2 regions of the Anabaena sp. UHCC 0253 genome follow, and region 1 is predicted to be linked to the other one. Evidence: predicted binding sites of a transcription regulator. Region 1 holds the regulator's gene; the other holds the start of a gene.
The links. The regulator NtcA, encoded in region 1, controls nitrogen genes in cyanobacteria. The targets are predictions, from matches to a motif close to TNTGTANNNNNNNNTACANA.
Positions count from the first base shown of each region.

Region 2: the regulator NtcA is predicted to act here: its motif matches at 4,162-4,181, upstream of FJR38_RS04655 (Glu/Leu/Phe/Val dehydrogenase).

Region 1 covers NZ_VILD01000008.1:188,269-193,957, reverse strand. The annotation lists gene FJR38_RS20955 (Eco57I restriction-modification methylase domain-containing protein) at 1-651, shown strand, start outside; partial or broken gene FJR38_RS20950 (SPFH domain-containing protein) at 896-1,120, shown strand; gene FJR38_RS20945 (hypothetical protein) at 1,365-1,556, opposite strand; gene FJR38_RS20940 (DUF3146 family protein) at 1,862-2,125, shown strand; gene FJR38_RS20935 (pre-16S rRNA-processing nuclease YqgF) at 2,188-2,616, opposite strand; gene FJR38_RS20930 (DUF3084 domain-containing protein) at 2,656-4,104, opposite strand; gene ntcA (global nitrogen regulator NtcA) at 4,318-4,989, opposite strand; gene fabI (enoyl-ACP reductase FabI) at 5,364-5,689, shown strand, end outside.
Region 2 covers NZ_VILD01000002.1:112,405-118,093, forward strand. The annotation lists gene FJR38_RS04640 (LEVG family PEP-CTERM protein) at 58-768, opposite strand; gene nblB (phycobilisome degradation protein NblB) at 1,262-1,924, opposite strand; gene FJR38_RS04650 (CBS domain-containing protein) at 2,006-2,464, opposite strand; gene FJR38_RS04655 (Glu/Leu/Phe/Val dehydrogenase) at 2,790-4,079, opposite strand; gene FJR38_RS04660 (carotenoid oxygenase family protein) at 4,251-5,689, opposite strand, start outside.

The DNA.
Region 1 (5,689 bases):
AGAAGCTCAACTTTGATAAAGCGTTCTGCTGATTATTTAGTTGTTAATCCTGATGATATTGAACCTACACCTTCTACATTAAAAAATCCGTTAGATGGAATAAATGATGCAAAACACTTTATTCCTATTCTTAAAGGTGGTGGTTATAATTTTGTGAAACCAACTCAATGGTATATAGATTGGAGCAAGGATGCAGTAGAACATTATAAAATAGACAAAAAAGCAAGATTTCAGAATTCATCCTATTATTTTAAACGCGGAATTGGCTTTCCTATGGTAACATCCAAACTTCCTACAGCCGCATTAATTGAGGAAAGTCTTTTTGATCAATCTATCGTAGGAATTTTTCCAAAATCTTCAGTTGATTTATTTTTTCTCTTAGCTTATTGCAACTCACCAGTATTTTGGAGTTGCTTAAAAGCCATTAATCCATCTGCAAATAATTCTGCTAAATATATTTTGAAGACACCTATAATTTTACCAGATGAAGATACTCTCAAGCATATTTCTCTGAGAACTCAAGAATTAGTAGTAGAACTTATGCAAGGTAGTAAACAACCATTATGTGAAATTCTCAAACAAGAAATTATTGATTCTATTACACAATACGTTCATAAAAAGACATCTCATCACTTCATAGATCCAATGTGACTTTGTTGAGAAAATGTTAAACTCAAGATGATACGGTTCTTCTGTTTTTTTATGAAAAACTTGGTTCAAAATCATTGAAAGCTTTACTGTATGGGCATTTTATTGATATAGCGGTTATCGGTCGGATGAAATACAATCGAGGGCGGGGAAACCCCACCCCTACAGGTTTTGCGATTTAATGACTGTATCTCACTCAAGTGCATACCGCTATAATATGGGGATAATTGTTGATAACCCTTGTCCTTATTCCACAAAACGTCAGGAAATAGTTGAGAAAATTGATTAACAACTCACCCAGGAAATCCCAAAGTTAGGTTTTATTGTTGACCAAGCACTTTTGAGAAATGTAAAAATGCCGGATACGCTACAAATAGCTATTCAGCAAAAACTCAAAGCTGAACAAGAAAATGAGCAAATGAAATTTGTATTAGAAAAAGAGCGTCAAAAAGTTGAAAGAAAGAAAATTGAAAATTGGGCGTTGCTGAATCAGAGTATGAAATTTAAAAATTAGATTTTTTTAACTCTTAATTCTTTGCGCCTTTGCGCCTTTGCGTGAGGCTAATTCATACATTCAATCAGCAACGCCAAATTAGAATTTTATATACAGAGGTAACAAGAGGGGCTAAGAGGGGCTAAGAGGGCGCAGACCCTGCGCCCCTACAGGATTTGCAATTAAAAGTTGTATTTCACTGATTCTGAAAAATGCTATAAGATTAATTGTCATTACTAAATGATACACAAGGACTGTCAATTTCTACTGCTGGAGTGAATGAATTACAGAAAGTGACAGTAGCACAATTAACACTCAATTCATCGGGGTGAGTGCATTCTAATTTGATATAAAAGGCACATTCTTCACAGATAGTTCTATGTAATAATGGTTGTAAGTCAATGGAGGTTGACATAGTTCACAATTAAAGAAGTTAAGATAAAACCCACTACTTTGTATATTCTGTAGTGGGCGATAGCAGTAATCAACAATGTCAATTTTATTATCTGTTATTTTTGTAACAAATTTAATTACTGAATGTAATAATTGCATTATTATATTGCATTTATAGTAATTTAACCACAAATGAGTAGTCAAAAAATCAGACTTAACTAACTTAGATTGTTTTTATTAGTTTGTCGGTTTAAGCTATTTTTGGTACATAGAATAAATAGCCTATATAAATAATTGGCTTTTATCCCATATTTGACATTAAGCCTAGTGAGTGCTAAACGCCTGCCAGAAACTACTGCTCATGTGAGAGTTACCGGCCAATCTTGGCAACAAGGCTTTCTTGAAGGTGAAGTTAGCGCCGGTAATTTTCAGTGGCATTTCCAGTGGCATTTCCGCAAGGGAGAACTTTCTGTAAAGCCTTCCCAAGGTCGTGCTTTAATCAAAGAACCTCTAGGTCGCTTTTTAGAACAACAAGATTATCAATTAGAACCTGGGGGAGATTATGCTTTTACGATTCGGGCTGAACTTTAAATTAGAGCAGAATTCAGGATTAAAGACTTTGTACCTCCTGCAACCTGCTATGTGCTGTATTTTTAGCTGTTATTGGCAGTAAGTCGGTTGAGATAGCGTTCTATGAGGAGAATGGCAACAATGTCATCTATAGCTCGTGGAGGTTGACGCATACCCTTGGGTAATAGTTTGGTGATGCCTTGGGGTGGGTACATTTGCCAATAGCGATCGCGTGCTTCTAAAGTTGTATAACGTTCATCAACTAAAATGATATTGATGGCTTGGCTTAATTCTTGATTAAGTTGCTGTTTCCACTGTTTAGCCGTTGTTTGATCTCCCATCACTATTAAGGATACGGGGAATCTTTGCAGTTGTGTTTCAATATTAGCGATCGCCTCACCTGCTAATACTACTTGATGATAGTACAGTTGCCGATCTAATCCCACCACCGCGATTCCACATTTATCACGACCAGGATCAAATCCTAAAATTACAGGTTGTGTATTAGTCATTTGTTCGTTATCAATTGTCAATTGTCAATTGTCAATTACTCAGGTACTAAACAGGATTTGTCCATTCAGAAGGGCTACTAATCTAACTCTCAGAGGACCGACAGTATAAGTATCTTCCGCCGCTATAGCTTTAATTTCTACTTCTTGCGGTGTCTGCTGTAATTGGGTAACAAAGCGTAAAAAAGTTCCTTCTATTTGTACACTTTCGACAATTCCCGCATTTCGGGCGCGAAATTGAGAAGCGGAAATTAGTAAATCTAGGCGTTGACGCAATTGGTTCGATGTCATATTTTTTAAATCGGCTGTAGTAGTAGCCAGAATTTCCCCTGATGAAAATACTCGTTGATTTCTGGCCGCATCTGCAAAAAATTCTATTTGCTTTTCTCCTCTGACATAATTACCTGCTGAGAAAATTCGCACTACATATTCTCGACCATCTTGAATTTGTCTGATTAGTGCTTCAATTTGAGCTTTGGTAACACGAAGTATTTCTTTATTTGCCGGCGTTGCACCAGGTTCAGTTAATTGAATATTGGAATTGCGGTTAGCTTCTTGGAGAATTTGGATAATAGCTTGACGTGCAGCATTAGGTTTGTCAACAGTAATTAAACCTGCGGCTATCACTTGACCTCGAACTAAAGCTAGTTTACCTAAACGGAGGTCACGATAGGACTGATAATATTTTTCTAGTCTGGCTACTTCCTGTTCTAAAAATTCTTGTTGTTTCTCTAATTCTTTCAAGCGAGATTCTCTAGTAATAATAACTTCCTCTCGCTGTTTAATTTCTAGATTACGATTTTGAATAAGTTGATCTAATCTGGCAATTTTGCGATCGCGGTTTTCAATAGCTTTTTTCGCCTCATCAATGGCCTGTTTAGCTTCCGCATACAATCTCTGCCGTTCTGCCTTTAACTCTTCCACTGCTGTTTGCAATGTCTGTCGCTGATTGTAAAGAGTTTCTAATTCACTTCTAGCTTGTTGATACTGAATCACAATTTCACCCAGCCGACTTTGAGTTTGGTTAAGTCTTGCTTGGGTTTGGGCTTGTTGATTGAGGGTGCGATTTAGTTGAGCCTGTGTTGCTTTTTGTCTAGTATTTGCTGCCTGTAATGATTTATTAATTGCCTGTAGTTCTTTTTGTGCTTGATTTTGTGCTTGTCTAGCTTGATTTAACTCGCGCTCTGCTTGGGTTTTTTGAGCTTCTGCGGTTTTTAATTGTTCTCGCTTGTTGCCCAAATCTCTTTGAATATCTTCTAATTCAAATACACCCTGCCGCAATCCCTTATCAGCAGCAAAGAGAATTGCTAAAGTGGATGCGGAAATCAAAGCACCTGTAAAAATAGTGACAATTACAGCGGTTTTTTTCGGGCGTAAGTTGAAAAGTGAGAGGCGTGCTTTACCAACCCGTGTGCCAATGCGATCGCCCACGGTGGCAATTACGCCTCCCAAAATTAAAATTGCTGCAATGAGGATGTACCCGGTGGTCATTTTTAGCTACCGCAATGCTTCCAGATACAGCCTACTACGTTAAACCATTGTCTGTGGGTAAATGGAGTTAGCCAAAAGTAGAAATTATGCAATTTTTAGATTTTCCTCCAAATTATCGGTTCACTCTTGACGGTATTTACTCTACTTGGGAAGATCCCAAAACTGCACTACCTCGAAAATAGAACCTGTACTAACTCCATTTCCCCATCACCTTTAGGTAAATTGCTTACTTAAAGCAACAGGTTTATGCACAGTAATCTTCTTTTTATGAATTGAAATCATTTTTTTCTCGCGTAAATCGCCTAGTAATCTAGTGACAGTCACGCGAGTAGAGCCAATTGCTTCCGCGATCGCCTGATGGGATAACTTCAGATCAATGGTAATGCCATCAGCGCAAGGAACGCCAAAATCTCGACAGAGAATTAACAGAAAACTAATTAACCGTGAACCCATGTCTCGGTGAGCCAGAGTTTCGATCATCATCTCTGTTTGCAGAATCCGCGAAGATAGCCCTCGCAGCATTAACATTGATAATTCTGGATTTTCCTTCAGTGCCTGCTCAACTTGTTCAATTGGCGCTGAAAGCAATTCTACAGTAGTAAATGCCACTGCATGATAGAATCGATCAGACTTATTGCCTGTCAGCAGCGACAGCACACCAAAAACGCTATTTTCCCGGAGCAGAGCTACCGTTATTTCTTCTCCTGCCTCATACACCCTCGACAGTTTCACCGCACCCTTAAGAAGAAAATAAACTCGTTCGGCAGGATCTCCCGGAAAAAAGATCGTCTTATTGCGTTCAAACGTTTCCACAACCGGAGGAAATGCCCCGGTTGCCATCTGACGAAAAACATTTGCTAGGGCTTTGTCTTGTGTCACGATCATCTCCCTTCCCCTACCCAATGCCAGAAAAACAAAAACTGATTACCTAAGAATACACCTGAAAAATCAATAAAGCACCGTTAACCTTTCTGTTTTTTCCTATACTCAAATCCATAATTCTTAGTCATTCGTTTATTATGATACATAATTATTGTTCCGTTTAGCTAGTAATTATTGATAAGTAGTTTCCCCAATTCTAGTGAAAAGGTGAACCTAAGAAGCTTGGCGATTTCTTGAGAATATTTGCAAACATGGTCATAATTTCCGGGGTCTTACTGCCCAAACTTGCAGCATTTTCAAAAATCCCTAGCCTAACAAAGTCAAACTAGGCTCACATTCTAGTATGCTCCTAATGATGAATTACATTAGCAACTTCTATGCTGAATCTGTCTGGAAAAAATGCCCTGGTTACAGGTATTGCCAATAACCGATCAATTGCTTGGGGAATAGCTCAACAACTGCACAAAGCAGGGGCTAATTTGGGCATTACCTACTTGCCAGATGACAAGGGTAAAATGGAAAAAAAAGTTTCTGAATTGGTAGAACCTCTTGCTCCTAGTCTATTTTTGCCCTGCAATGTCGAAAATGACGAGCAAATTCAATCTACTTTTGAAACCATCCGGCAAGAATGGGGGAAAATAGATATTTTAGTTCATTGTTTGGCCTTTGCTAACAGAGACGATTTGACTGGTGGTTTTAGTCA
Region 2 (5,689 bases), on a different contig from region 1:
TATTGAGTTGCAGTGATAATCCCTGAGTGGAATTACAATTTAAAATCTGAGTTAATACTAAACTGCTTGTGAAGCTTTCTTACCTTTACGCAAACCAAAAGCACTAGCTACACCTAAAGCACCTAAGCCAAGAATGGTTGTAGGTTCAGGGACTGATGCTTGCAGACGAGCACCATCACCAGGATTAAATTTACCACCAATTCTACCTAGATGAAGATTGAATGAATTGACATTACTCAAGGTTACTATTTTTATATTGCCATCAAGACCTGGAGTAATATCTATGTCACCACCGATTATGTTGCTAATTTTAGTGCCTATATCTTCTACGTCAAAGAAAGTTAGCTTGAGTTTCTCTATTGTTGTATCGAATGTAAACTTGAATTTACCAACTTCCAATTGACCATCTTCAGAAAGAGTACCGTCTGCTTTTACAGCTACCGGACGGAACCAATTACCACCTGAAGAGTTAGTTCCTTCATCTTCAGCTAAAAAGTTAATACCAAAACCGTAGTCGTTAGCAGTTTCGCTGTCATCGCTAAACAAAAGACTCTCTTTGTAACCATTTCCTACAACTAAACTCTCTATGGTGTAACCGAGTGGGGTTGTGTCAATACAACTTCCGGTCACACACGCGAGGTTTGTTTGAATTTCTCCTTCAGTAGATGGAACTAAAGAAGCGGCTTGAGCCTGAGATACTCCACCGAATAAGCTTAAACCTACAGCGGATGCTGCTAATGTTGCTGCTAAAGAGTTGAACTTTGTCATGTTTTATATGCCTATTTTGTAAGTGTTATACTTGAGGCTGTTATCTTTTGCCTCTTTTAATGCGTTTCTTATATAAACTATAACCCGGATATTTACCTAAGTAAATATAACTGAGGTTACTTTACACAATCTTTAAAAAAAGAAATAGAGTTCTTTATACTAACTTCATAGTAGAAGTCTGTTTCTCCCAAAATATGGCATATATAAATAACTCGAAATCCTTATCCCACAAGACATTGAGGTGAAATAGATATCTATAAAATTAGAGTAGCCTAAGTTAGTAAATTCAGCAGTTGTTATTTAAAGTTACAATAAAATAGGGATAAAGCCAGGCTGTATCCCTAAAACATAGACGGTATTTGCTGACTTTCCGGAAAACCAATATGAAGAAGCAAGTCCTGTTGGTTATTGTTATCTTTACTTATTATTTACAGTAAATACTGATCGCCAGTCAGTGGAGTAAATGCAAGTTGAAGGTATCATCAAGTCTTTATTAAGTTAATTGCAAAGCTTTTTTTGCTTCATTGGCGATCGCTTCTACTTCGTCATTCACCAAAGTTGCTAAAATAGATTTAGCTTCATCACCACCTAAACGAGTTAAAGCTTGCACAACCCTGTAACGCACTTGCCAATCTGGATTATTGCTGTATGGAACTAAAAGCGGAATAGCTTGTGAATCTCCCAACTCACCAAAAGAACTAATAGCCGCAGTTTGAATTAAGCCATTATCTGAAGCCAGAGCTTGTGTAAGTAATTCAAAGCCGCGGGGATCTCCTAATTCTCCTAATGTGGCAATAATGCTAAACTGCACCAACCATTCAGGACTTGTATGATAAAGTTCTTGTAAATCTTCAAAAGCTTCATGTAATTTTAGCGCACCTAAACAATCTGCTGCGGCGGCTTGAACATCAGCTTCCGGATCATTGAGTAAACGGCGTAAAATATCTAAGGATAACTGTAAATCCTGTGTTCCCAGAGTATCCATTTGACTTACCGCCGAATAACGTACACGCGCACTGTGATCACAGATGGCAATTTGCACTAATTCTAAACCGATTTTTGGCTCTAGTTCCCGAATTTGATTGACTGCACGTAGGCGATCGCCCAAATTTTCCGAACTCAGTAATTCTTTCACCGACTCAGCAGAAACACTCATTTAATCATCCTAATTTTCAAAATGTAATTGGTAAAGTCCAGAAATCTTCTCCCTATTCCCTTCTTACTGTCACCTAATCTTCTACTCAGCAGCCATAGCGCGAATAATATCACCACGAGTCAGAATACCAATGACCTGACCTGCATTGTCAAGAACAGGAAGACGGTGAACCTTATGATCCTGTATCAATTTTGCCGCTTCTCTTAATGGTTTCTCAGGAGAAATAGTCAAAGGATTTTTACTCATTACCTCCCCTACCGTTTGTCCTAAAGCCTTATGTAAATCTCGATCATAAGTAGCAGGATTTTGCAAATAAATCACACTATCCAAAAACATGATGTATGCAGGTGGAGTCACACCAGTTTCTTGCCACATCAAATCAGTTTCTGATATAATACCGACTAATTTACCTGCACCATCAATCACAGGTAAACCACTAATTCGTTTTTCTGCCAAAATTTGGATAGCTTCTTTCAAAGGAGTTTCAGGACGAACGAGAATAGGATCACGACTCATCACATCAGCAACAGTTTTAGACATTTTTTCTAAGGACACCTTTTATAAAGTCTTTTTCATTATTGTAGAAAATTACGGGTTATAACCCAAAACAGTTAATACATCGTTACTTTATAATTATAAATTTCCCGAAATAGAGACATTATATAAAATCTTTGGCATTGCTGATAGACTGCATGGCGATCGCTATATTGAAGTATGAAATTGAAAAATCAAAAATTGCGAATTCTTACTCTCTGTGACTGGAGCGCCTCTGCGTGAAACAAAATCATACTCTTAATCAGCAACGCCTCAAAACAAGAATCAAACAAATACATTTGTAGGGGTGGGGTTTCCCCACCCTTCATGACTAAGGATACAAACCCCTATCAGTTAAAGCTTGTGCGACTCTACCCACACCCAGAGTATAAGCAGCTAACCGCAGATTTACCCGCCGTGCTTTCGACTCGTTAATCACCTTATGGTAAGCCTGAACCATCAAATGTTCCATTTCTCTGTTTACGCGTTCCTCATCCCAGAACAGGTAAGAAAGACCTTGTACCCATTCCAAATAACTTACCACTACACCCCCAGCATTAGCTAAAATATCTGGCAACACAGTCACACCACGCGCTTCTAAAATTCGATTAGCCTCCAATGTCACTGGACCATTAGCAGCTTCCGCGACAAATTGCGCTTTGATCTGATGTACATTTTCCTCAGTTATTTGGTTTTCCAAAGCAGCAGGAATTAACACATCACAAGGTAAAGTTAGTAAATCTGCATTACTAATTGGTATAGCTTGGGGGAAACCTACCACACTGCGGCGATTTTCAGCAGCATAAGCTTTTAATGCCGGAATATCAAGACCAACTTCCGAAAAGACACCCCCAGCACCACTAGAAACAGCGATAATTTTCGCTCCCTCTTGGTATAATAATTCAGCAGCAGCCCCGCCCACATTACCAAAACCCTGAATCGCTACACGCACACCAGCAAGGGATTTACCATGATCTGCAAGTGCTTCACGGACAATAATCATTACACCGCGTCCGGTAGCCATTTCTCGTCCTAGCGAACCACCAATAGATAAAGGCTTACCAGTTACTACTCCAGGCACAGAATGACCGACATTGACAGAATAAGTATCCATCATCCACGCCATTTCCCGTGCTGAAGTTCCCATATCTGGGGCGGGTATATCCACCGATGGTCCAATGTCTTTAATTAATTCACTAATATAACGGCGGCTAATCCGTTCTAATTCCCCCACACTAAACTTTTTGGGGTCTATGGGAATTCCGCCTTTACCACCGCCATAGGGAATACCTAACAATGCACATTTCCAAGTCATCAGCATTGCCAGAGCGGAAACTTCCCGTAATGTGACTGCGGGATGATAGCGAATACCACCTTTATATGGTCCTAAAATATCCGAGTGTTGGACTCGATGTCCTGCAAAAACCCGCACGTCTCCATTATCCATTTTTATGGGTATGGAAACTGTCACAACTTTTCGGGGATGACTGAGTATTTCTACTATACCTGGATCTAATTTTAATTCTTTAGCTGCCCATTCTAAATAGCTACAAGCTTGATCATAAGGGCAAATGTAAGCTGGAGATTGATTTTCCATAAGTGGGAGAGACGTTAAAACCATAATATTCACTCCTCATCACGGTATATTCGTAAACCGGATTTATATGGTTAGCTTACCCTCTTTTTTTCAAAAAGACATCAATTTTGTAGTTTTTGTTACAGTTTTATTTTTGGGAGTATGTTTATGGAAACCGATGTTGGGTTTTCTTGCGTCAACCCAACCAACCTACATTTAAATAAATGTTTCGGGTGTAAAGCTCCCATGTAAACCATAGGGAATATGATGTTGAAGATGTAGTTTGGCGATCGCACCCTGTTCCAGATTTCCCGCATCTAAAATTACTACATCGGAACGATCATGTTCTGCATCATAAACTAAAGCTATTACCCAACCATCATCTTCTTGTTGAGAATTTGCACGAGGAACAAAAATTGGTTCACCGACAAAACCTCGTGGTGCAGCACTCCATAGTTGCTTTTGTTGTGACTCTAAATCAAGTTTAAGGATTGCTTGTAATGGTGCATTTCCAGTTGCTTGATGAGTCGCAGCAGCGTATAAGAAACGATATGATTTACCGACATTACGGGGGTGAATAGTTGGAAATTCACAAGATCGATCATCTATTAACTGATTCTGCACTTTATTTTCTTGTAAATTGAGATGAAATCGCCAAAGTTGTCCAGGAGAATTGGCATCAAAATCAGTTTCTCGATAATCGCTATTGGGTTCAACATCTGTTAATGATTCATAGCAAATAGAATCAATGATAATTCCATTCTCTATTTCAAAAGCATTAGCATGATGGAAAATAAACCCGGCTTGAGTTTCTAGAACTTTGACTTTTTCATCTTTGCTTTTTTCTGTGCGCGGAATAATGATAATTTTTGTAGGCTGATTTTTTTGAACCTTAATACATTGGGCTGCGCTAGATATTCCTAAAGCAAAAGGTATGGGATTAAATTTAACAGGATTTTGAAAGAAAATACAGTAATTTTCTGTAATTACAAAATCATGAATGAAGCAAAAACCAGGAACACTATGATTTTGTTTTTTAATAATTTCCCCGTTTGTGTTTAATTCAAATATCGTAATTGTTGTTGATGGTCCTGGTTTTACGGCAAAGTTAACTAATGTACCATTGGGATCAATACGAGGGTGGGCGCTAAAGGCTTCTTTTTTAGCTAAAACACCATTAAAATATTCATTTCCTAATGTTTCCAGCGTTTGGGGATTAAGTAAATAAGGTTCTGCTGCTTCCCATAATGCTAAAAGTTTACCACCCCAATAAATAACATTTGTATTTGCAATATGTTTGATTCTAAAATCAAAAGCATTCGCTAACCAACCTCCTGGTTTTTGAGTACCAAAAACACCACGATAAAGAATTTTACCTGCTTCCTTCTCTGCTAAATAACCTTCTGTTTGTACAAATCTATTCCGAAAATGGGCGCGTCCATTAGTAAATGTAATGCGGCTAATCATGCCATCTCCATCAAAGGGATGATGAAATCTTTGCCCGTTGATATCTAATAAACCGGGACCATTCCTAAATAATGTTCCTGTTAATTCTAGGGGAATTTCTCCTTCTATATCATCAATCCAATAATCAAATTCTTGGGTAAGAGATTCATATCCTCCTTGCCAATCTTTGAGGGTATAGGATTTTTCCG